Regions from separate parts of the Frankia sp. RB5 genome, predicted to be linked through region 3. Evidence: predicted binding sites of a transcription regulator. Region 3 holds the regulator's gene; each other region holds the start of a gene.

Region 1 (7,342 bases), on a different contig from region 3:
CGTCTGAGCTGGCACTTCAGACGGACCGTATGCCGGCCACTCGACTGGCCGAACCAACGCGACGCATTCCGGTCGGAGCCATGTGCTCTCGTGTGAACAATCGCGGGAACCGGTCGTCCCACCGCTATCTTCGAGACGCCCCGCCAGCGGTATGGTGCGAACGACCAGCTATCTGGATAACATGCCGGGAGCTCTACTAGAATGCAACGGACCACGCGCTCCCTGCCGAGAGCGGGAGCTCGAACGATCGGCGCCGTCACGGCCACGGTCGCCCTGTCGCTGGGATTCCCGGGCGTGGCGTGGGCAGCCACGCCGTCGGGTCAGGATGCCGAACCCGTGACCTTGTTTCAAGGCCCACCGGGTGTGAGCACCGACGCCACCGGCGCCCTGCAGGAGAAGATCCGGAGTCTGATGGGCCAGGGAGCGGCCGATCCGACGAGCCCTGAGATCGTCCGGTTCTTTCCCCCTCCGGTCCCCGTCGCGCTGCCCTGCAAGGACGGCCTGCCCGGCGAGGACCGCGCACCCTGCCCCGTCGGCGTCCCAGGGCCGATCATCCCGCCGGTGACGGTCATCGTCGGACCGATCTTTCCGCCCGGCCCCGTACCGATCCCCTGCAAGGACGGCCTGCCCGGTAAGGACGGTGAGCCCTGCCCCGTCGGCGTCCCCGGCCCGGTCTCCCCGCCCGGCCCCGTTCCCTGCAAGGACGGCGTTCCCGACAAGGACAAGCAGACCTGTGCCGGTGTCCCCGGCGGCGGCGTACCAGGCGGCGGCGTACCCGGGGGCGGCGTACCCGGCGGCGGCGTCCCCGGCGGCGGCGTCCCCGGCGGCGGCGTACCCGGCGGCGGCGTACCCGGCGGCGGCGTCCCCGGCGGCGGCGTCCCCGGCGGCGGCGTACCAGGTGGAGGAATGCCGGGTAGCGGCGTGCCCGGTGGTGGCACGTCCGGGGGCGGCGGCGGGCAGCCGGTCTCGGTCTCGCACCCGTCGGGGCCGTCGGCCGGAGCGCCCGGGGTGGGGACGTCCACTCCCTCCGCCGTCAACGCCGGCAACAGCGGCCTGGCCGCGGCGGACGACGAGCCGTCGGCGCTGACCGTCGGGGCCCTCGGCCTCGCGTTCGGGTCGGCCGGCGTGCTTGTCGGCTGGCAGCGCCGGCGGTCACGCCCGGCTCGCCGCCAGGGATGACCAACGCGGCGGATCGGCCACGCGGCGCGCTGCCGGTCCGGGCACGTCGGCGACGACTGGCCAGGCGGCGACTCCTGGCCAGTCGTCTCCTGATCGTCACCGCCGTGCTGTCCGGCGCGGTCGGTGTCACCGGGATCGTCGAGTGGGCGACGTCACGGGCACCCGGCGATGTCGGGTCGCTCGCGTCGGGTTCGGCTTCGGCGGCGATGCCGGGGGCGGCGACGCTCCCGGCCGCCGCCGGGCCGGACACGGGCACAGTCCTCGCCGCGTCCCCACTGCCGGCCGACCCTGCCGACTCGCGGGACGCCGCACGGCGGCGACCGGCGCGCGTCTCCGTGCCGGCGTCCGGCGTCGACGCTCCGGTCGTCCCCGAGCTCGCCGACCGTGCCACCAACACCCTCGATCTGCCCCGCGATCCGGCGACGGTGGGCTGGTGGGCGGCAGGCGCGGCGCCTGGTGCCCCGTCGGGGACCGTGGTGATCGCGGGGCACGTCGACTATGACGGCCAGCCCGGCGCGCTGCTCCCCCTCGCCCGCGTGGCGACAGGATCCCCGGTGATCGTCACCAGCGCCGACGGTCGTACGCACGACTATCGGGTCGTCGCCCGCGTGCACGTCGCGAAGTCGGCTCTCGCGGACACGGGGGTGTTCCGCGGTGACGGGCCGCCGAGACTGGCGTTGATCACCTGCGGCGGCCCGTTCGACCGCGCGCGGCACAGCTACCGCGACAACCTCGTCGTCCTCGCCCTGCCGGTGTGACCCCGCGGCGCCATCCACGGCGTCGCACGGGCCCCGCTCCCCACCGCCACGCGACGACGCCATCGTCTGCGCGACGGGCGCTGGCCGCGCGGTCGTCATCAGGATCCGACGGTCGCCGCCCGCCCACCGCGCGATGTGGGTGGCCTCGGGTGGGGCCTTCGCCCGGCGCTAGCCGACGGCGGTCACGTCCACACTCACCGCACCGGTCACGGCGGCGGCCGCGCCCGCCTCGGCGGAGCCCGGCTGCGGCTGGAAGGCGGTGAGCAGGGCGGCGCCGATGAGCGCGTTGCCGGCGGCCGCGGCGTGCAGGCCGTCGGCGGCGAACAGGGTCGGGTCGGCGGCGAAGGCGCGCGACACCTCGGTGCGCAGCCGGACCGGGGTGCCCCCGGCGGCCAGGACGGCGGGAGTCTGCGCCCGTTCGAGGCGGCGCCCGAGCAACCAGAGGATCTCCCGCAACGGCGGGCGCACCGCGGCGATGATGCTCAGGTCCGGTGTCGTGCCGACGATCACCTGGGCGCCGCCGCGGCGAAGGTCGGTGACGGCCGCGGCGAGGTGGCGCGCGGCTCGCGCCGGCGGGGTGCGATGGCGGATGTCGTTCACGCCGATGGAGATGACCACGAGGTCGGGACAGGCTGGGGCAATGCGGGCGACCTGACCCGCGAGGTCGGCGGCGCGGGCGCCGTCCCGGGCGGCGCTGACCACCCGCACGTGCCGGCCGCCGTCGGCGAGATGACGCGCGAGCCAGCCACCGAGGGTGTCGTCGTAGTCGTGCACGCCGGTGCCCTGCGCGCTGGAGTCCCCAAGCATCGCCAGGGTGAGCGGGGGGCGGGTCGGATTGCCGTAGAACTCACGCACCGGCGGCGCAGGGGTGGTCAGCGGGCGCACCTTGCGGTCGGCCACACTGCCCTGGAACAGGACGAGCCGCCACAGACCCACACCCGCGCCAACGACGGCACCGCCGCCCGCCGCGCCCGCTCCCATCAGGACCCGACCTCGCCCGATCATCCCGCCCTCCGCCCTGGCCCGCGCCCGTGACGGCGACGGACGGCCGGCCAGGCGGGCACGCCCGCATCGTAACCGGGCGGGCCCCGCCGGGCGCCCGCTTGACCTGAAGTCGACTTCACCCCGCAGCATCGGGTTCGCGCCCGGCCCGACGGTCGGGCGTCCGTACCCAGCACGCGGGAGGCACCGTCTTGACATCCGCCACGACCACCACGCCCGACGCGGCCACGCCCCACGCGGCCGCACATCTCGGGGATCCCCGGCCCGGCGGCGTCGGCGAGGCGCCGCGGCCGCTCACGCTCGCCGTGCTCCTCGGCAGCGTCCGCGCCGGCCGGCTCGGCCCGACGGTGGCCGCCTGGTTCGCCACGCTTGCCCAGCGACGCGACGATGTGCGCCTCGACCTTGTCGATCCGGCCGCGCTGCCGCACATCGCGTCGCCAGCCGCCGGCAGCGTGAGCCCCGGCGATCCGGGCACGAACGACGCGGGCACGAATGACGCGGGCACGAACGACGCGGGCACGAATGACGTGGGCACGCCGGCCACGCGGGAGACGGTCGGGCGCCGGCTCGCGGCGGCCGACGGTTTCGTGGTCGTCACGCCGGAGTACAACCACAGCTATCCGGCGGCGCTGAAGCACCTCATCGACGACTACCGGCAGGAGTGGTACGCCAAACCGGTCGGATTCGTCTCCTATGGCGGTGTCAGCGGTGGCCTGCGGGCCGTGGAACACCTGCGGGCGGTCTTCGCCGAGCAGCATGCCGTCACTGTCCGCGACAGCGTCAGCCTGCACGGGGTGAGCGCGGCGGACTTCGCCGACGGTGGCCGGGTGGCGGCCGACGGGGGCACGGCGGCCGCCGTCGACCTGTTGCTCGACCGGATGTCCTGGTGGGGACGGGCCCTGCGGGTCGCGCGGGACAGCGAGCCCTACGCGTAGGCCGCGCGTTCCACGTCTGGTCGGACCCGCTTTCCCTGCCACCTGGCCCGCATCTGCCTCGCCGACCTGCCGGCCTGAGCCGGGGGCGGGTCAGCGGACATCGCGGGGACGGAACTGGACGCTGATCCGGGGGCCGACGGGGCGTGCCGTCTTCGGCACGGCGTGATCCCAGGTGCGCTGGCAACTGCCGCCCATGACGAGCAGATCGCCGTGGCCGAGGTCGAGGCGGCGCACCGGGCCGCCGCCGCGCGGGCGCAGCAGCAGCGGCCGCGGATTGCCGAGCACGATGATCGCGACCATCGTGTCGACCCGGGCGCCGCGGCCGATCCGGTCACCGTGCCAGGCGACGCTGTCGCGCCCGTCGCGATACAGGCACAGCCCGGCGGTGGCGAACGGCTCCCCCAGCTCGTCGCCGTAGTGTGCCTCGAGCACGCGGTGGGCGGCGTCGAGCGCCGGGTCGGGCAGCGCGGCACCCTCGCCGTACCAGGACAGCAATCGGGGTATGTCGACGACCCGGTCGTACATCGGCCGCCGCTCGGCCCGCCAGGGCACCGCCGCGCGCAGCCGCTCGAACAGCGCGTCGGCCCCCTCGATCCACCGGCGCCGCTCGTCCACCCAGGCCCCCGGCGCGAGCAGGTGCCGCCGCACGGACGGCCCAAGCGGGCCGACCTCGACGGCGGGTGCGGCGTCGAGCAGCGACGCCTGGAACGGCGCGATCCCCACGGCCATCACGATATCAAACACACGTTCGATCTCCCACCGTTCCGACGGGCGGCGACGATGGGATCTCGAACGGTCCGCCGGGTCCCGGCCGGGTGCCGTGGCGGTCGTCCGGGGGGCACGGTGGGCACGGCGGTCACGGCCGGCTCCTGATGAGGTCGCCGGATGCAGCCCCCATAGCTGCCGACCCGGCTGGACACATAAGGGACGGACCTACACTGAAGTGCGCACAGGGAGCAGGCATGGCGTAACCACCACGTCCATCACGACATCATCCGGCGGGAGTCGACCGTGCGGTACGGCCTCGGAGTCGATCTCGGCACGAGTTTCACCGCGGTCGCCACCGGCCTGCCGCCGGGAGACGGCGGGCACGTCGGGATGGTCAGTCTCGGCAGCCACGGCGTGCTCACCCCCACCGTGGCCGTCGCCGATGCCGACGGCCGGTTGCTGACCGGTGAGGCCGCGGCGCGCCGCGCCGTGCGGGTGCCGGACCGCGCGGCCGCTGGCTTCAAGCGCCGCCTCGGCGATCCCACCCCCCTGGTGCTCGGCGGCGCTCCCTACTCCCCGACGGCGCTGCTCGCCGCCACCCTGGCTGATGCCATCGGCGCCGCGGTGGCCGCCCGAGGCGCGCCGCCCGCGGCGGTCGTGCTCACCCGCCCGGCCGTGTGGGGCCCGTACCGGATGGAGCAGTTCGACGAGGTGCCGCGCCTGGCCGGGCTCGGTTCGGTCACCATCGTCACCGAGCCGGTGGCCGCCGCCACCCACTTCGCGGCCACCCGGATGTTCACCGACGGTGACCTCGTCGCCGTCTACGACCTGGGCGGCGGGACGTTCGACACCGCGGTGCTGCGTTTCGAGACCGGGCAACCGCGCCCGCTCGGCCTGCCCGAGGGAGTGGAGTGGCTCGGCGGTGTCGACTTCGACGAGGCGGTGCTCCGCCACGTCGACACCGAGCTCGGTGGTGCGGTCGACGCGCTCGACCCGCACAGCCGCGACGACATGGTGGGCCTGGCCCGGCTTCGCCGGGAGTGCGTCCTGGCGAAGGAGGCGCTGTCGTTCGACGAGGAGACGGAGATCCCGGTGTCCCTGCCGGCGGTCCGCGCCGAGGTCCGCCTGACGCGCGCGACGTTCGAGCAGATGATCAGCCCGGCGCTCGCCAGCACGGTGGAGGCGGTGCACCGGGCGCTACGCTCGGCCGAGGTCGCCCCGCAGGATCTCACCGCCGTCCTGCTGTCCGGCGGCTCGGCCCGCGTCCCGCTGGTGGCGCGGATGATCGAGGCGGCGCTGGGCCGTCCGGCCCTGGTGGATGCCCATCCCAAGCACGCGGTCGCGCTGGGCGCGGCCCGCATCGCCGCCGCGCGGCTCGCCCCGGCACCCGTCGCGCCCACGGCCGCCGGTGCCAGCGCACCGGCCCGCTCGGAGCCGGGCCCAGCGACAACCGCGGGCCTGGAGACTGCGGCAGGCCAGGGGACGACCGCGGATTCCGACACGACGACGGGCCCAAGGACAATCGCGGCTCCCGACACGACGGCGGGCCCAGAGGTAACTTCGGGCCCCGAGACGACGGCCCGCCCAGAGGCGACGGCCGGCCCAGAGGCGACGGCCGGCCCAGAGGCGACGGCCGGCCAGAAGTCCATCGCCGGCACAGTGGCCATGACGGGTACGGAGGCGAGGGCGGGCGCGCACACGGTCCTGGACTGGGCGGCGGTGCCGGTGCAACGGGCGCAGGACGGCACGCGGCCTCGGCTGTGGGCGGACGCCGGGGCGCCGGTGGTGATGTCGCCGCGACGCCTGCTGGTGGTGACCGCGCTCGCCGTGCTGGTGCTGCTGCTCGCGGCGGTCGCCGGCGGCCTGTACGGCTACGCGCACCGCACCCGCGGCTCCGCGGCGCCGCCGCTGCTCCCACGCCCGGCCGGGGCCTCGATGGTCCTCGCCTGATCACCGCATCCCCCGGACGGGGTACGGGGGGTGGGGACAACCCCCCGCGAATCGAGGGCGGTCCCCCATGGGAGGAGGGGACGCCTCGTAGCGATGGCCACCCCGCAGGGGCGACGGTCAGGTCATGGCAGACACCCGCGCGGAGACGACACCGGACGCCGACGACCACGCGGGTCCGGCCACCCGGACACGGTTCACCGACCTCGTCCTCGGGCACCGCGCCGCCCTGCTGGCCTACACCACCGGGCTGACCGGCGGCGACCGCGGCCGGGCGGAGGACGTCGTCCAGGAGACGTTCCTGCGCGCGTGGCACCACCTGGACCGGCTGACGCCCGAACGCGGGTCGGTCCACGGCTGGCTGCGCCGGGTGGCCCACAACCTCGTCGTCGACGGCTTCCGCGGTCGGGCGGCCCGCCCGACCGAGTTCGAGTTCACCGCGGACCACGTCGATCTCGCCGCCGCGCCCGACCATGCCGACTCGGTCGCGCTGTCCGCCGCCGTCGAGGTGGTCCTCGCCCGGATCTGGCCCGAGCACCGCGCCGCCGTCACCGAGGTCTACCTGCGCGACCGCACCTGCGCCCAGGCCGCCGCCGTGCTCGGCGTGCCGGAGGGCACGGTGAAGAGCCGCGTCCACTACGCTCTGCGCTCCCTGCGCCGCGAGGTCGACCGCACCGGCCTGCGCACCCGCTGAGCGGCCAGCCACGCGGGCACGCTCCTCCATCGCGTCCGAAACTCGACATGTGACCCAGTTCACCCATCGACCGACTAGGGTGCGGTTCCGACCCCTACGCCGGCCGCCGCGCCGGTCAC
Region 2 (7,342 bases), on a different contig from region 3:
CACCTGGGACGTGCCCGGCGGTGTCCAGGTGCACGTCCGTGACCTCGCCGAGACGCTGATCGCGGCGGGGCACGAGGTGTCCGTCATCACTCCGGTCGACGACGAGCGGACGCTGCCCGCGTACGCGGTCGATGCCGGCCGGGCGCTGCCGGTGCGGTACAACGGTTCGGTCGCCCGGCTGCTGATGGGCCCGGTCTCCGCGGCCCGGGTCCGGCGGTGGTTGCGCGAGCACGACTTCGACGTCCTGCACGCGCACGAGCCCAGCGCCCCCAGCATCGGCCTGCTGGCCTGCATGCTCGCCGACGGGCCGATCGTCGCGACCTTCCACACGGCCAATCCGCGCTCGCGGTTCCTGGTCGCCGCGCAGGGGGCGCTGCAGCCGTCGTTCGAGAAGCTGCGGGCCCGCATCGCCGTGTCCGAGGCGGCCCGGCGCACGCTCGTCGAGCATCTCGGCGCCGACGCGATCCTCATTCCCAACGGTGTTGCCGTCGACGGCTTCGCCGACGCCCAGCCGCTGCCCGGCTACGGCGACGGCCGGCCCACCGTCGTCTTCCTCGGCCGCATCGACGAGCCGCGCAAGGGGCTCGACGTGCTGCTCGCAGCGATGCCGGCGCTGCTGGCCAGGATCCCCGACGCCCGGCTGCTGGTGGCCGGACCCGGGGACGCGGCGGGGCTGCGGGCACGACTCGAACCGGACCTGCGCACCCGCGTCGACCTGGTGGGCCTCGTCTCCGACGCCGACAAGCCGCGGGTGTTCGCCTCCGGGCAGGCGTACTGCGCCCCGAACACCGGCCAGGAGAGCTTCGGCATCGTGCTGCTGGAGGCGATGGCGGCGGGAACGCCGGTGGTCGCCAGCGACATCGACGCGTTCCGGCGGGTGCTGGACGACGGCCGCGCCGGGCGGCTGTTCGACGTCGGCGACCCAGGCCGGCTCGCGGCCGTGCTCGCCGAGGTGCTCACCGACCCGGAGGCGGCCGCCGAGCTGGTGCGTCGTGGGCGTGGCGTCGTCGAGACCTACGACTGGCGCACGATCGCCGAGCGCATCGTCGACATCTACCAGATGGTCTCCGGGGACCGGCAGGTCTCGGTGGCCGCGAGCTGACCGCCCGGGCCGGTGAGCCCTGCGCCGGGACCGGCGCAAGGTCACAATCGGCCGTTGGTTACGCTGCGTGGGATGAGTGTCCTCGTGGTGGTGGTCGCCCTCGTGGTGGCGGTCGCGACCTATCTGACCTGGCTGGCGCTGCGACTGGACCGGCTCGCCGCCCGGGTGGCGGACGCCCGTGGTGGCCTGGTGGCCCAGCTCGTGGCCCGTGCGGCCGCGGCCGGTGATCTTGCCGAGCGCTGCGCGCTCGACGATCTGGCGGCGAGCGCCCGCCGGGCGCGGGCGGTCTACCCGCCGCTGCTCGCCGGCGCCGCCCTCGACGGCGGCGTCGAACTTGTCGAGAACGCGCTGAGCCGGTCCCTGCGCTCGGCGGAGGTCGCGGCCGCCGGCCAGCGGTTCCCGGCCGAGCTGCACGCGGTGGACTCCGGGGCGGCCCGGGTGGCCCTCGCCCGCCAGTTCCACAACGACGCGGTGCGCGACCTGCGGGCCCTGTCCGGTCGTCGCCTGATCCGGGTGCTGCACCTGTCCGGTCGCCGCCCGGCGCCCGGCTACTTCGAGATCGACGACGCGCTGCCAGTGCGCGACGACGCGGCGGCCGCCCACGGCGAGCCCTTCGATCACGGCGAGCCCTTCGATCACGGCGAGCCCTTCGATCACGGCGACCGTCCCGGCCTGGCCTCCTAGCCCGCGCGAGCGTCCCCGCCCGCGCGGGGGCGGATCCGCGCCCGCCCGGTCGGGCCGGGGTGCGCCGTACGATGGGGTACCGACCCACCCGCACGGGAATCACCAGGCCGGGTATTCGTCATGCAGGCTGGCCCGGACAGGGCGGCGCGCCTGCGGGCGGTGCCCTGTCGTCCGTGGAGCCCGACTGGAGCGAAAAGAGACGGCACATCATGTCCGAGGCCCAGACCGCCTCCACCGCCGGCACGGCGGCTGACACCGCCGGGCAGGCCGACTCCGCCCGGCAGGCCGGCACCGCCCGCGTCAAGCGCGGCATGGCGGAGATGCTCAAGGGCGGCGTGATCATGGATGTGGTCAACGCCGAGCAGGCGCGGATCGCCGAGGACGCCGGCGCCGTCGCGGTGATGGCGCTGGAGCGGGTGCCCGCCGACATCCGCGCCCAGGGCGGCGTCGCCCGGATGAGCGATCCCGACATGATCTCCGAGATCATCGGGGCGGTGTCCATCCCGGTCATGGCGAAGGCGCGCATCGGCCACTTCGTCGAGGCCCAGGTGCTGCAGGCGCTGGGCGTCGACTACGTGGACGAGTCAGAGGTGCTCACCCCGGCCGACCCGCACCACCACATCGACAAGTGGTCGTTCACGGTGCCCTTCGTCTGCGGGGCGACCAACCTGGGTGAGGCCCTGCGGCGGATCGCCGAGGGTGCGGCGATGATCCGGTCCAAGGGCGAGGCGGGCACCGGCGAGGTGTCCAACGCGGTCGTGCACATGCGGACCATCCGCGCCGAGATCGGCCGCCTGTCCACGCTGCCGACCGAGGAGCTCTACGCGGCGGCGAAGGAGCTGCGCGCGCCGGTCGAGCTGGTCGCCGAGGTGGCCCGGCTCGGGCGGCTGCCCGTCGTGCTGTTCACCGCCGGCGGCATCGCCACCCCGGCGGACGCGGCGCTGATGATGCAGCTCGGCGCGGACGGCGTGTTCGTCGGCTCCGGCATCTTCAAGTCGGGCGACCCGGCGCGGCGCGCCCGCGCCATCGTCGAGGCCACGACGATGTTCAATGACCCGGACGTCCTGGTGAAGGTCTCGCGCGGGCTCGGCGAGGCGATGGTCGGCATCAACGTCTCCGAGCTGCCGCCGTCGGCGCGCTACGCCGACCGCGGCTGGTGAGCGGTCCGCGGATCGGCATCCTCGCCCTGCAGGGGGACGTGCGCGAGCACGCCCGGGCGCTCACCGACGCCGGGGCTGTCCCGGTGGCGGTGCGCCGGGAGTCGGAGCTCGCCGAGGTGGACGGGCTCGTCCTGCCCGGCGGCGAGTCGACGACGATCGGCCGGCTGCTGCGGGTGTTCGAGCTGCTGGACCCGCTGCGGGCGAAGGTCGCGGCGGGCTTGCCCGTGTTCGGTTCGTGTGCTGGCATGATCCTGCTTGCGCGGGACGTCGTGGACGGCCGGCCGGATCAGCCACTGATCGGCGGGCTCGACATGGTCGTCCGGCGCAACGCCTTCGGCCGGCAGGTCGACTCGTTCGAGGCGGATCTCGACGTCGTCGGCGTGCCGGGACCGCCTGTGCACGCGGTCTTCATCCGGGCACCATGGGTAGAAAAGGCGGGCGGCGCGGTCGAGGTGCTGGCACGTGTCGCCGAAGCGCCGGTGGCGGTCCGCCAGGGATCGCTGCTGGCCACCGCGTTCCATCCCGAGCTGACCGGTGACTTCCGGGTCCATCGGCTTTTCGTCGACGTCGTGCGATCGTCCGGGTTCGGTCGGTGATCGCAGGTAAGAGGGGCAGGACATGAGCGGTCACTCCAAGTGGGCGACCACGAAGCACAAGAAGGCGGTCATCGACGCCCGGCGAGGCAAGCTGTTCGCCAAGCTGATCAAGACGGTCGAGGTGGCCGCCAAGACCGGCGGCGGGGACCCGGCGGGCAACCCGACGCTCGCCGACGCCATCGCCAAGGCGAAGTCGCAGTCGGTGCCGAACGACAACATCGAGCGGGCGGTCAAGCGCGGCTCCGGCGAGCTCGCCGGCGGCGCGACCTACGAGTCGATCACCTACGAGGCCTACGGGCCGAGCGGGGTGGCGATCCTCGTCGAGTGCCTGACCGACAACCGCAACCGCGCGGCCTCCGACGTCCGGGTGGCGATCACCCGCAACGGCGGGACGGTGGCCGACCCCGGTTCGGTGTCGTACCTGTTCAACCGCAAGGGCGTGGTGCTGGTCACCAAGACCGACGGGCTGAGCGAGGACGACGTGCTGCTCGGTGTGCTTGACGCCGGGGCCGAGGAGGTCAACGACCTCGGGGACGCCTTCGAGGTGATCTCCGAGGCGACCGACCTGCACGCCGTGCGGGTCGCGGCCACCGACGCCGGGCTCGAGGTCGGCTCCGCGGACATCTCCTGGCTGCCGAGCGTCAGCGTGTCGCTGGACGCCGAGCCCGCCGCCAAGGTGCTCAAGCTGGTCGAGGCGGTCGAGGATCTCGACGACGTCCAGAACGTCTGGTTCAACGGCGACATCTCCGACGACGTCATGGAGCTCGTCACCAGCTGAGCGGCCGGCGGCCGTCCCGGAGCGATCTGTTGGGCGTGTCGTGGATGTCCGGTTGCGCGGCGCGATCTACCATCGAACGGATGTTCTTGGGGTCGCGATGCTCCCGGGCCGCGAGGTCCTGGGCGGCGGGGTCGGGAGGATGGATGCGGGTGCTGGGCGTCGATCCGGGGCTGACCCGGTGCGGGCTGGGCGTCATCGACGGTGCCCTGGGCATGCGGGCCAGCCTGGTCGAGGTGGGAGTGGTGCGCACACCGGCCGGCGTCGAGGTGCCGGAGCGGCTGCGTGCCATCGCGGACGGCATCGACGCCTGGCTGGACCGCACCCGCCCCGAGGCCGTCGCCGTGGAGAAGGTCTTCAGCCAGGCCAACGTGCGCACGGTCATGGGCACGGCGCAGGCCGGCGCGGTGGCGATCACGCTGGCCGCCCGCCGCGGCCTGCCGGTCGGTCTCTACACCCCCAGCGAGGTCAAGGCGGCGGTCACCGGCAGCGGCCGGGCGGACAAGGCCCAGGTCGGCTTCATGATCAGCAAGCTGCTCGGGCTGAGTGAGGTCCCGCGGCCGGCCGACGCGGCGGACGCGCTGGCGCTGGCTCTGTGCCACCTGTGGCGGGGCCCCGCGCTGGCCCGGATGCGCGCGGCGGCCGGTGGCGGCGCGGCGCCGGGCACCCGTGCGGCTGGCGCGGCGCGCATCCTGCCGGGTGGCGCGGGCAGCGGGGTGGCCGGGTGATCGCGTCGGTGTCCGGCACGGTGGCGGCGCTCGGCCCGCTGTCCGCCGTCGTCGAGGTGGGCGGGGTCGGCCTGCTGATCCAGTGCACCCCCTCGACGCTGGCGGGGCTGCGGGTGGGGGAGCCGGCGGCCCTCGCCACCACCCTCGTCGTGCGCGAGACCGAGCTGACCCTCTACGGGTTCGTCGACGCCGACGCCCGGGACGTCTTCGAGAGCCTGCAGTCCGCCGCCGGGGTGGGGCCCAAGCTCGCTCAGGCCGTCCTCGGCGTGCTCGACCCCGACGCGGTCCGCCGGGCCGTGGCCGAGGAGGACCTGGGCCTGCTCACCCGCGTTCCCGGGATCGGGCGCAAGGGCGCCCAGCGGATCGTGCTGGACCTGCGTGACCGGCTCGGCCCGCCGCGCGGCGGGGCCGTCGTGCCCGGCCCGCGCGGGTCCGCCTCGGCGGCGGCCGCCGTGCCCGGCGCCCCCGCCGGCGTCGGTGACGCGGTGCGGGAGGCGCTGGCCGGTCTCGGCTACTCCGCCCGCGAGGCCGAGGACGCGGTGGGTCGGGCCCTCGCCGCGCTCGCGGCGCCCGCGCCCGAGCAGGGCGGTGCGGGAGCCGCCGGCGGAGATCCCGCGGGTACGGGCGGTCCCGCGGGCACGGGTGCTGCCGTGGGCACTGGCGCCGCCGTGGGCACTGGGAGCGATCCCGGTGGCGCCGCTCCCGACGCCGCGACGCTGCTGAGGGCCGCCTTGGCCGTGCTGCGGCGATGACGGTCCCGTCGGCGCGCCGCCGCGGGGGAGGGCGGGCGTGAGCGAGCAGGGGCTGGTCTCAGCGGCCGCGAACGCGGAGGAGCGGGCGTTCGAGGCCGGGCTGCGGCCGCGCACGCTCGCCGAGTTCGTCGGCCAGCGCAAGGTCCGCGAACAGCTGTCGATCATGCTGGAGGGTGCGAGGGGCCGCGGGCGCCCGCCGGACCACGTGCTGCTCTCCGGCCCGCCGGGCCTCGGCAAGACCAGCCTCGCCATGATCATAGCGCAGGAGCTGGAGGTCCCGCTGCGGATGACCAGCGGCCCGGCGATCGAGCGCGCCGGTGACCTCGTCGCGATCCTGACCGCGCTGTCCCCCGGCGAGGTGTTGTTCCTCGACGAGATCCATCGCATCGCCCGTCCCGCCGAGGAACTGCTCTACTCGGCGATGGAGGACTTCCGCGTCGACGTGATCCTCGGCAAGGGCCCGGGTGCGACGGCGATCCCGCTGGAGGTCGCCCCGTTCACCCTCGTCGGCGCGACGACCCGGTCGGGGCTGCTCACCGGCCCGCTGCGAGACCGCTTCGGCTTCACCGCCCACCTGGACTTCTACGACCCCGACGAGCTGACCCGGGTGCTCACCCGCTCCGCCGGCCTGCTCGGCGTCCCCCTCACCGAGCACGGCGCGGTCGAGGTCGCCGGGCGCTCCCGCGGCACCCCGCGCATCGCCAACCGGCTGCTGCGCCGCGTGCGCGACTACGCCGAGGTGCGTGCCGATGGGGTGGTCACCCGCGAGACCGCCGCCGCGGCCCTGCGCGTCTATGACGTCGACGTTCTGGGCCTCGACCGGCTCGACCGCGCCGTGCTGGAGGCCCTGGTGCGCCGGTTCGGCGGTGGCCCGGTGGGGCTCACCACGCTCGCCGTGTCGGTGGGGGAGGAACCGGAGACGGTGGAGGACGTGGCCGAGCCGTTCCTGCTGCGGGCGGGCCTGCTGATCCGCACCTCCCGCGGCCGGGTGGCCACCCCGGCGGCCTTCACACACCTCGGCGTCGAGCCCGTCGTCGAACCACTCGGGCGCAGCCAGGCCGCGCTGTTCCCGGACGGCGGCCAGTCCGCGCAGGGGGCGGACTTCCCGTAGGTGGGAAGCGGGTGCGGGGACGGCGGCACCGTGTCGCGAACTCCGCGTGTGATGTCCGTGTTGTCGCCGAATTCGCGGCACGGGGGCCGCCGCAACGCCGTCGGAACGTAGCCGCGCCCCGCCGCTCCGACGCGCTTGAAGATCAAATCTCGCGACGCGCCCTGGAAGCCCCCGGGGTGCGGGCGCGTGCGGGTCAGCCGGGCGCGTGCCCGGCCGACGGCGGGCCGACGCGCCGCCACCCCAAACCCGGACAGTGTGGCCCTGCCCACCGGCGGCATCCGGTCGATACGTACGATCGCCGCAACACATCAGGAGGACAGGACGTGCACGGACTCGTAAGCGCGGCGACGGCGGCCAGCAACAACGGCGGCGGATCGATCGGTGGGTTCCTTATCCCGCTGATCCTCGTCCTCGCGGTGGTCTACATCTTCTCG
Region 3 (7,342 bases):
CGCGCTGGGCGTGGCGATCGCCGTGGAGTCGTTCGGCACCTGGTACGGCTCGCTGACCATGCTGGACCTGTTGCCGCTCGATCTGGTCAAGCTCGACGGGGCGTTCCTGCGCGCGACCATGCGCGACCTGGAGGGCGAGGCGGTGGTGGCGGCGATCGTCCGCCTCGCCCACCAGCGGCGCCTGACCGTCGTCGCCGACGGGGTGGACACCGCCAAGCTCGCCGGCCGGGTGCTCGACCTCGACTGCGACCGGGCGATCGGGCCGGTGTTCTGCCCGCCGGTGCCGGTCGAGGACGCCCGGCTGATCGCGCTCGGCCGCGGCCGTCCCGACCGCTGGTACAAACCCCCGGCCTGGTCCGATGATCGTCTTCGGCCCTGGGTCCAGGCGGCCGCCGGCTGACGCCGCCCGTACGATGAGCGCGTGCGGGACGATCGGGAGCTGCGCTTCGTCAAGGGTCATGGCACGGGCAACGACTTCGTGGTGCTGCCCGATCCGGACGGCGACCTCGAGCTGACCCCGGAACTCGTCCGCGCGCTGTGCGACCGCCGCACCGGCATCGGCGCCGACGGCGTGCTGCGGGTGGTGCTCGCGGCCGCCGCGCCCGAGGCCGCCGCGCCCGCCGGCGCCGGGACAGCCCGCTGGTTCATGGACTACCGCAACGCCGACGGGTCGATCGCCGAGATGTGCGGCAACGGCGCCCGGGTGTTCGCCCGCTACCTGGTCGCGGCGGGCTACGCCCAGCCCGGGCGCTTCCCGATCGCCACCCGGGCCGGGCTGCGGCTGGTGGACGTGCCGGCGGTGGGCGACGTCACCGTCGACATGGGCGTCCCGCGGCCCGGCGCGAGTGCCGGGGCGCCGGTCACCGTCGCCGGGCGCTCGTTCACCGCGGCGCCCGTCTCGATGGGCAACCCGCACGCGGTCTGCTTCGCCGACGACCTCGACGCCGCCGCCCTGGCTCGCCTCGACCTGACCCGCCCCCCCACGTTCTCCCCGGTCGACTTCCCGGACGGCGTGAACGTCGAGATCGTCGTCGACCGGCCGGGCGGCGTGGCCATGCGCGTGTACGAGCGCGGGGTCGGCGAGACCTCCTCCTGCGGCACCGGTGCCTGCGCGGTCGCCGTCGCCTGGGCTCGCCGGCAGGGACTGCGTCCCGACGCTCCTCTCGCCGCGCCCCGGTCCGGCTCCGCTGCCGTATCCGGTCTCGGGCCGGTGGTCGCCGCCGCGGCCGCCGGGTCCGCGGTCGAGGTCGCGGTCGACGTCCCCGGCGGGGGCCTGGTGGTCATCTGGCGGTCGGACACGGTGCTGCTGCGCGGTCCGGCCGAGCTGGTGTTCGACGGCGTGGTGCGCCCGGCGGCGCTCGCGGCGCGCGGTCCGCGGGTGCCGACGGACGCCGCCGGAGTGGCCGACGCCGCCGAGGTCCTCGACGCCGGCGTCGACGTCCGTTTTTGACAAGACCACCCACCACGAGCGGTCCTAGGCTGCGGCCATGCCAGCACCGACCTTCAACCTGATCGGCCTGATCGTCACCGACATGGCCCGCAGCCTGGCCTTCTACCGCGTGCTCGGCCTGGATCCGCCGCCCGGCGCCGACACCGAGCCGCACGTCGAGGTCGCCCTTCCCGGCGGGCTGCGCCTCGCCTTCGACACCGAGGGCACCATCCGCTCCTTCGACCCGGACTGGACGCCGTCCGCCGGCGCCGGCCGGCTGACTCTCGCCTTCGCCTGCGACGATCCGGCCGAGGTCGACGCCCGGTACGCCGAGCTGCTCACCGCCGGCCACCGCGGCCACCTGCCGCCCTGGGACGCCTTCTGGGGCCAGCGCTACGCGACGGTCCTGGACCCCGACGGCAACCACGTCGACCTGTTCGCCGCGCTGGCGGCGGCCGCCGACGTCCCGACACCGCCCGCCGCGGTGTCCTGACCTCCGCCGGACGGGCGCAGCAGATCGGTGAGCGTCACCCCGGTCAGCGCGCGCGTGTCACGGGCGAGATGCGCCTGGTCGGTGTAGCCGGCCTCGAGCGCGACCGTGGCCAGATCGCCGCCGTCGCGCGCCGCCCGCAGGGCGTCCTGCAACCGCAGGATGCGCGCCAGCGTCTTCGGGCCGTAGCCGAACGCCCGGCGCGAGCGGCGCAGCAGCTGGCGCTCGCTGAGCCCGGTCGCGGCGGCGACGCCGGCCATCGACGATCGGCCGCCGATCGCCGCGACGATCGCCGGCACCAGCGGATCCGCGAGCTCCCGGTGACGGGGACGGGCGGCCAGCGCGTCCTCCAACGCCTGGGCGGCCCGCTCGCCGCTCGCCGCGAGCCGGTGCGTGAGGCGGCGCGCGGGGCCGCCGCCCCACAGGTCGGCGAGCTGCGGGCGGGCGTCGCGCAGCTCGCCGGCGTCGACGCCCAGATGGGCCGGCGCGTGCCCGGGGTCGAAGCGCACGCCGACATGGCGCACACCCGGCACCCAGTGGGCCAGCTTCGCGACCGTGTCCGGCCCGGCGACGATCAGCCGCCCGTCGGAGCTCCAGATGACGTCGACGCAGCCGTCCGGCAGGATCCGTCGCACCATCGGGCCCGCTTCCAGCCCACTCGCGCCCGCGAACCAGATCGTCGCCGGCAGGCGGGCGGCCCGGCGCTCGCGATACACCGCGCCCACGCTACGCCCGTCGGCTGATCTCCCGGATCGCCTGCCGTGCCCGGTCACGTGGCGCGGCCGTGAGCGCGTCATGATCCCCGCGGGGATGGCGCCGGGTGCGGCGGAGTCACCACGACGGGCGGGATCGCCGGAACGAGGCGGCTAAACCGTTCGCGATCCTCGTTGGGGCGTGGGACCCTGGCAGGCGACGGGACGATTCCGCCGGGGAACACCGAAGCGGTGCGGCCGGGCTGGCCCGGGCCGGCCCCTTCGATGGCGGGATCGCCCCCGGGTCACCGAGAAGGCGTGTGACCTGGCTAAATGAACCGGCGCGGAATGCCGCGGCAGCGGGCCGCGTTGAGAACGGATGGTATGACACTTCCTGCCGACGCCCTGGACGCGTCCACCCTCGACAGATCCCTCATTGAACTCACCGATGACGATTCGGGCAATCTTTCGGGCTTTTTCGCCGAATCCGGCGACGAGCTCGATCTGGCGGACCGAGCGGCCCTGCGTCGAGTACCGGGCCTTGCCACCGAGCTGGACGACGTCACCGAGGTCGAGTACCGCCAGCTGCGGTTGGAGCGGGTGGTACTGATCGGCGTGTGGACCTCGGGCTCGCTGCGGGCGGCCGAGGCATCGATGGCGGAGCTCGCCGCGCTGTCCACCACCGCCGGCTCGGTCGTCCTCGACGCGCTCGTGCAGCGCCGCGACCGGCCGGACGCGGCGACCTACGTCGGTTCCGGCAAGGCCCGTCAACTCGCCGAGGTCGTCGCCGCGACCGGCGCCGACACGGTGATCTGCGACGGCGAGCTCACCCCCGGCCAGCTGCGCCAGCTGGAGGAGATCGTCAAAGTCAAGGTCATCGACCGGACGGCTCTCATCCTGGACATCTTCGCCCAGCACGCGACCTCCCGAGAGGGTAAGGCGCAGGTCGAGCTGGCCCAGCTCCAGTACATGCTGCCCCGGCTGCGTGGTTGGGGTGAGTCGATGTCGCGCGCCGCGGCCAGTGGTGGCGGGCGCGCTCCCATCGGTACCCGCGGCCCCGGTGAGACGAAGATCGAGACCGATCGGCGCAGGCTGCGCGCCCGGATGGCCCGGCTGCGCCGTGAACTCGCCGGGATGTCCACCGTGCGGGAGACCAAGCGCGCGGCGCGGCGGCGCGGCGAGGTGCCCGCGGTGGCGATCGCCGGCTACACCAACGCCGGCAAGTCCTCGCTGCTCAACCGGCTCACCGGCGCCGGCGTCCTGGTGGAGGACGCGCTGTTCGCCACCCTCGACCCGACGGTGCGCCGGGCGACCCTGCCGGACGGCCGCGCGTTCACCCTGACCGACACGGTGGGTTTCGTACGCCATCTTCCCCACCAGATCGTCGAGGCGTTCCGCTCGACGCTCGAGGAGGTCGCCGACGCGGATCTCCTGCTGCACGTCGTCGACGGCTCCGCGCCCGACCCGGCCGCGCAGATCTCCGCCGTCCGCGAGGTCCTCAACGACATCGACGCGGGCGGCGTGTCCGAACTGATCGTCGTCAACAAGGTCGACGCGGTCGCTCCCACCGTCGTCGCGGAGCTTCGCCAGCTGGCGCCCGAGGCGGTGTTCGTCTCGGCCCGGACGGGGGAGGGGCTCGGCGCGCTCGTTGACGCGCTGTGCCTGCGGGTTCCGCACCCGGACGTCGAGTTGACGGTGCTCGTCCCCTATACCCGGGGTGAGCTCGTCTCGCGGGTCCACGCCCACGGCGAGGTACTCGGGCAGGAGCACACGGCAGACGGAACCCGCCTCACCGCGCGGGTGTCGCCGGCACTCGCCGCCGATCTCGACGCCTTCCGGGCCTGACCCACGCCGCGCCGGGTCCGGACGCCTGACCGGCTCCGCTCTGACCCGGCCGAAGCACGCCCGGATCGGCCTGAGTTCGTCGGACCGCGGATCGCCCAGCGGATCGGGCAGACCACGGATCGGCCGGCCGCCACGCGCGGCCGGCCGTCGCGTGGTCAGACCCTGCGCAGCACGGCGACGATCCGGCCGAGGATCGTCGCCTCCTCGCCCGGGATGTCGTTGAAGGCAGGGTTCTCCGGGTGCAGCCAGATCTTCCCGTCGCGGACGCGTAGGCGCTTCACCGTCGCCTCACCCTCGATCATCGCGGCGACGATCTCGCCGTTGTCCGCGACCGGCTGCTGGCGGACCACCACCCAGTCGCCGTCACAGATCGCGGCGCCCATCATCGACTCGCCGACCACGCGCAGCAGGAACAGCGTGCCCTCGCCGACGATCTCCTTGGGCAGCGGGAAGACATCCTCGATCGCCTGCTCGGCGAGGATCGGGCCGCCGGCCGCGATCCGCCCGAGCACCGGCACGTAGGCCGCTGACGCCTCGCCGCCGGGCGCCGCGGCGGCCTCACCGCCGAACGCGGGAACCACCGCGGCCGGCGCCGCCTGGGCGCGGCGGCGCGGGCGGTCCGGGCTGAGCACCTCCATCGCCCGCGGACGGTTCGGATCCCGCCGCAGGTAGCCCTTCTCCTCCAGCACCTTGAGCTGGTGCGCCACGCTGCTCGTGCTGGTCAGGCCGACCGCCTCACCGATCTCGCGGACGCTTGGCGGGTATCCGCGCCGCTCCACGGCGGCCCGGATGACCTCGAGCACCTTGCGCTGCCGGGGGGTCAGTCCGGCCGCGTCCGCGGGGTTTTCGGGAAAGGCCCGCACGTTGCCGCGGGCCCCGCCCCGGCGTGTACCCCTGCCTTGGGTGGTCATCGCTACCGCTCTCCTCGTCGCGTACGTCGTTCGTCGCGTACGTCGTTCGTCACGTACCTACTCGTCGCGTACGTGGTCACCAGCTGGTCACCCCACGTCCGACGGGTGAGCGCCGCGTCGCGGTCGGGATCGCCCGCGATCCCGACACCCCCACGGCGTGCGTCCGTCCGCGACCCGGAGAATCCACCCGGTGCACACCTGATCGTCTTGACGGTAACCGGACGGTCGCGGAATCTCAAACGCTTGTTCGAGCGTGTCCTCTTGCCAGATCCGCGCCGGGTGCGACAATCGACCAGGAGTTCGATCGAACTGGGGTTCGCCCGCCTGGTGGTCCCGGCCCGCTCGCCACGGGAGGATGTCGTGAGTCCCAGCTGCTCGGCGCAGGTCATCGACCTGGCCGTGGTCCGGGAACGGGTCGCCGGGCGGTCCGCGGGAGCGCCGGCTGGCCGTCCCGGTCCTCGATCGGTGCCCGCCAACGCCGGTCTGTTCCCGTCCCATTCCCGGTCCCGCGAGGCGAGGGCGGCGCCTGGTCGGGTGTCGTCGCCGAGCTGCCAGGGGCCGCGGGGCGGTGCGGCGTCGCGCGGGCCCGTGGCGCGCCGGGACGGTGCGAGGTCGGACGGCACCGCGGCGCCGCACGGGCGGGATCCGATGCCGGCGCCTGGTCGCGGGCCGGCCAGCGGGGTTCCGTCGCGGTCGCGAGTGCGACGGGAGCCGGCGCCTCTTCGGCTGACCAGGCGTGGTCGGGTGGTGGTCACCATGGCCGCGGCGATGCTCATCGCGGCCATGCTGGCGGTGGTGGTGCCACGGGCCTCGCTGGCGTGGTCGGACGAGCCGCCACGCGGCCACCTGGTCGTGGCGGGGGAGTCGCTGTGGGAGATCGCCGCCGTGCTCGAGCCGGACGCCGACACGCGCGTGGTGGTCGATCGGCTGATGCGGATCAACGATCTGTCCTCCGCCCAGCTCACCCCCGGCCAGTTCCTCTTACTGGATGGGTGAGGCCCGGCGGGGGTATGTCGGGAGCCGCCTGATCGGACACCGGCGGTCGCGACGGCGGGTGGTCGATGGTCGCCGCGGTGACGCCTCCGCATCGGGCCGGGTGCGGGCGGTTGAGGCGGCTTCGCCCAGGGTCGTCGGGCCCCCGCGGGCTGATGTCCTCGTGTGGCATGCGGGGGGTCGGTTTTCCCATCCATGGGGTCGTGCGCTAAGTTGGACACAACATCTGGTGCTTACGTAGGTGTAAGTCATCCACAGGTGGATCCACAGGTCTTCCACAGAACGAGGGCCGCTCGTCCACAGGTCCCACCGGATCGGTGCGGCGGTGGGGCCCGCGGTCCGTCCCGGTGCGCCGACGTCGGGACGGTGCGGAAGGGCTGTCGGCCGGCTCGGTGAAGGAGGCGTCTCGCGTGCGGTGCCCGTTCTGCCGGCATCCGGACAGCCGTGTCGTCGACAGCCGAGAGGCCGAGGAAGGCTCAGCGATCCGGCGCCGGCGCTCCTGCCTCTCATGCGGCCGCCGGTTCACCACGATGGAGGAGGCGTCGCTGCGGGTACTCAAGCGCAGCGGTGTGACCGAGCCCTTCAGCCGCGCGAAGGTCATCGCCGGCGTGCGCAAGGCATGCCAGGGCCGCCCGGTGCGCGACGATCATCTCGCCCTGCTCGCGCAGCAGGTCGAGGACGCGGTGCGGTCCGCCGGCTCGGCGGAGATTCCCGCGGAGGCGATCGGCCGGGCGATCCTCGGCCCGCTTCGCGAGCTCGACGAGGTGGCCTATCTCCGGTTCGCCTCGGTGTACCTCGCCTTCGAGTCGCTCGCCGACTTCGAGAGCGCCATCACGGCGCTGCGGTCCGAGACCTCCGGCGCCCGCCGCGGCGCGGAAGCGGCCAGGAACGCCGGCCGCCGCGGTGACGACGACGGCCCGAGCTCGGCGACGGGTGCGTTGGAACGCGCCGGACCTGCCGCGGTGCCGCCGGACGGGGAGCT

What was found. Region 3 encodes LexA, which represses DNA repair genes until DNA is damaged. Its sites were predicted from a motif close to CGAACNNNNGTTCG; they were not measured.
Region 1: a site for LexA is predicted at 4,612-4,625, ahead of AC6EXY_RS17025 (alpha-ketoglutarate-dependent dioxygenase AlkB). Genes of this name have one in related genera too.
Region 2: a site for LexA is predicted at 4,394-4,407, ahead of ruvC (crossover junction endodeoxyribonuclease RuvC). Genes of this name have one in related genera too.

The regions. Positions count from the first base shown of each region.
Region 1 is NZ_JCBATA010000029.1:42,449-49,790, reverse strand. Features, by position in the region: gene AC6EXY_RS17045 (hypothetical protein) at 364-1,179, shown strand; gene AC6EXY_RS17040 (class F sortase) at 1,176-1,937, shown strand; gene AC6EXY_RS17035 (SGNH/GDSL hydrolase family protein) at 2,106-2,942, opposite strand; gene AC6EXY_RS17030 (NADPH-dependent FMN reductase) at 3,131-3,874, shown strand; gene AC6EXY_RS17025 (alpha-ketoglutarate-dependent dioxygenase AlkB) at 3,965-4,597, opposite strand; gene AC6EXY_RS17020 (Hsp70 family protein) at 4,886-6,532, shown strand; gene AC6EXY_RS17015 (sigma-70 family RNA polymerase sigma factor) at 6,657-7,223, shown strand.
Region 2 is NZ_JCBATA010000007.1:52,407-59,748, reverse strand. Features, by position in the region: gene AC6EXY_RS05295 (glycosyltransferase family 4 protein) at 1-1,102, shown strand, start outside; gene AC6EXY_RS05290 (hypothetical protein) at 1,175-1,786, shown strand; gene pdxS (pyridoxal 5'-phosphate synthase lyase subunit PdxS) at 1,996-2,946, shown strand; gene pdxT (pyridoxal 5'-phosphate synthase glutaminase subunit PdxT) at 2,943-3,542, shown strand; gene AC6EXY_RS05275 (YebC/PmpR family DNA-binding transcriptional regulator) at 3,565-4,320, shown strand; gene ruvC (crossover junction endodeoxyribonuclease RuvC) at 4,464-5,045, shown strand; gene ruvA (Holliday junction branch migration protein RuvA) at 5,042-5,797, shown strand; gene ruvB (Holliday junction branch migration DNA helicase RuvB) at 5,835-6,908, shown strand; gene yajC (preprotein translocase subunit YajC) at 7,232-7,342, shown strand, end outside.
Region 3 is NZ_JCBATA010000066.1:7,964-15,305, forward strand. Features, by position in the region: gene AC6EXY_RS26820 (EAL domain-containing protein) at 1-400, shown strand, start outside; gene dapF (diaminopimelate epimerase) at 422-1,450, shown strand; gene AC6EXY_RS26830 (VOC family protein) at 1,488-1,922, shown strand; gene AC6EXY_RS26835 (AraC family transcriptional regulator) at 1,823-2,644, opposite strand; gene hflX (GTPase HflX) at 2,996-4,456, shown strand; gene lexA (transcriptional repressor LexA) at 4,612-5,367, opposite strand; gene AC6EXY_RS26850 (LysM peptidoglycan-binding domain-containing protein) at 6,112-6,363, shown strand; gene nrdR (transcriptional regulator NrdR) at 6,771-7,342, shown strand, end outside.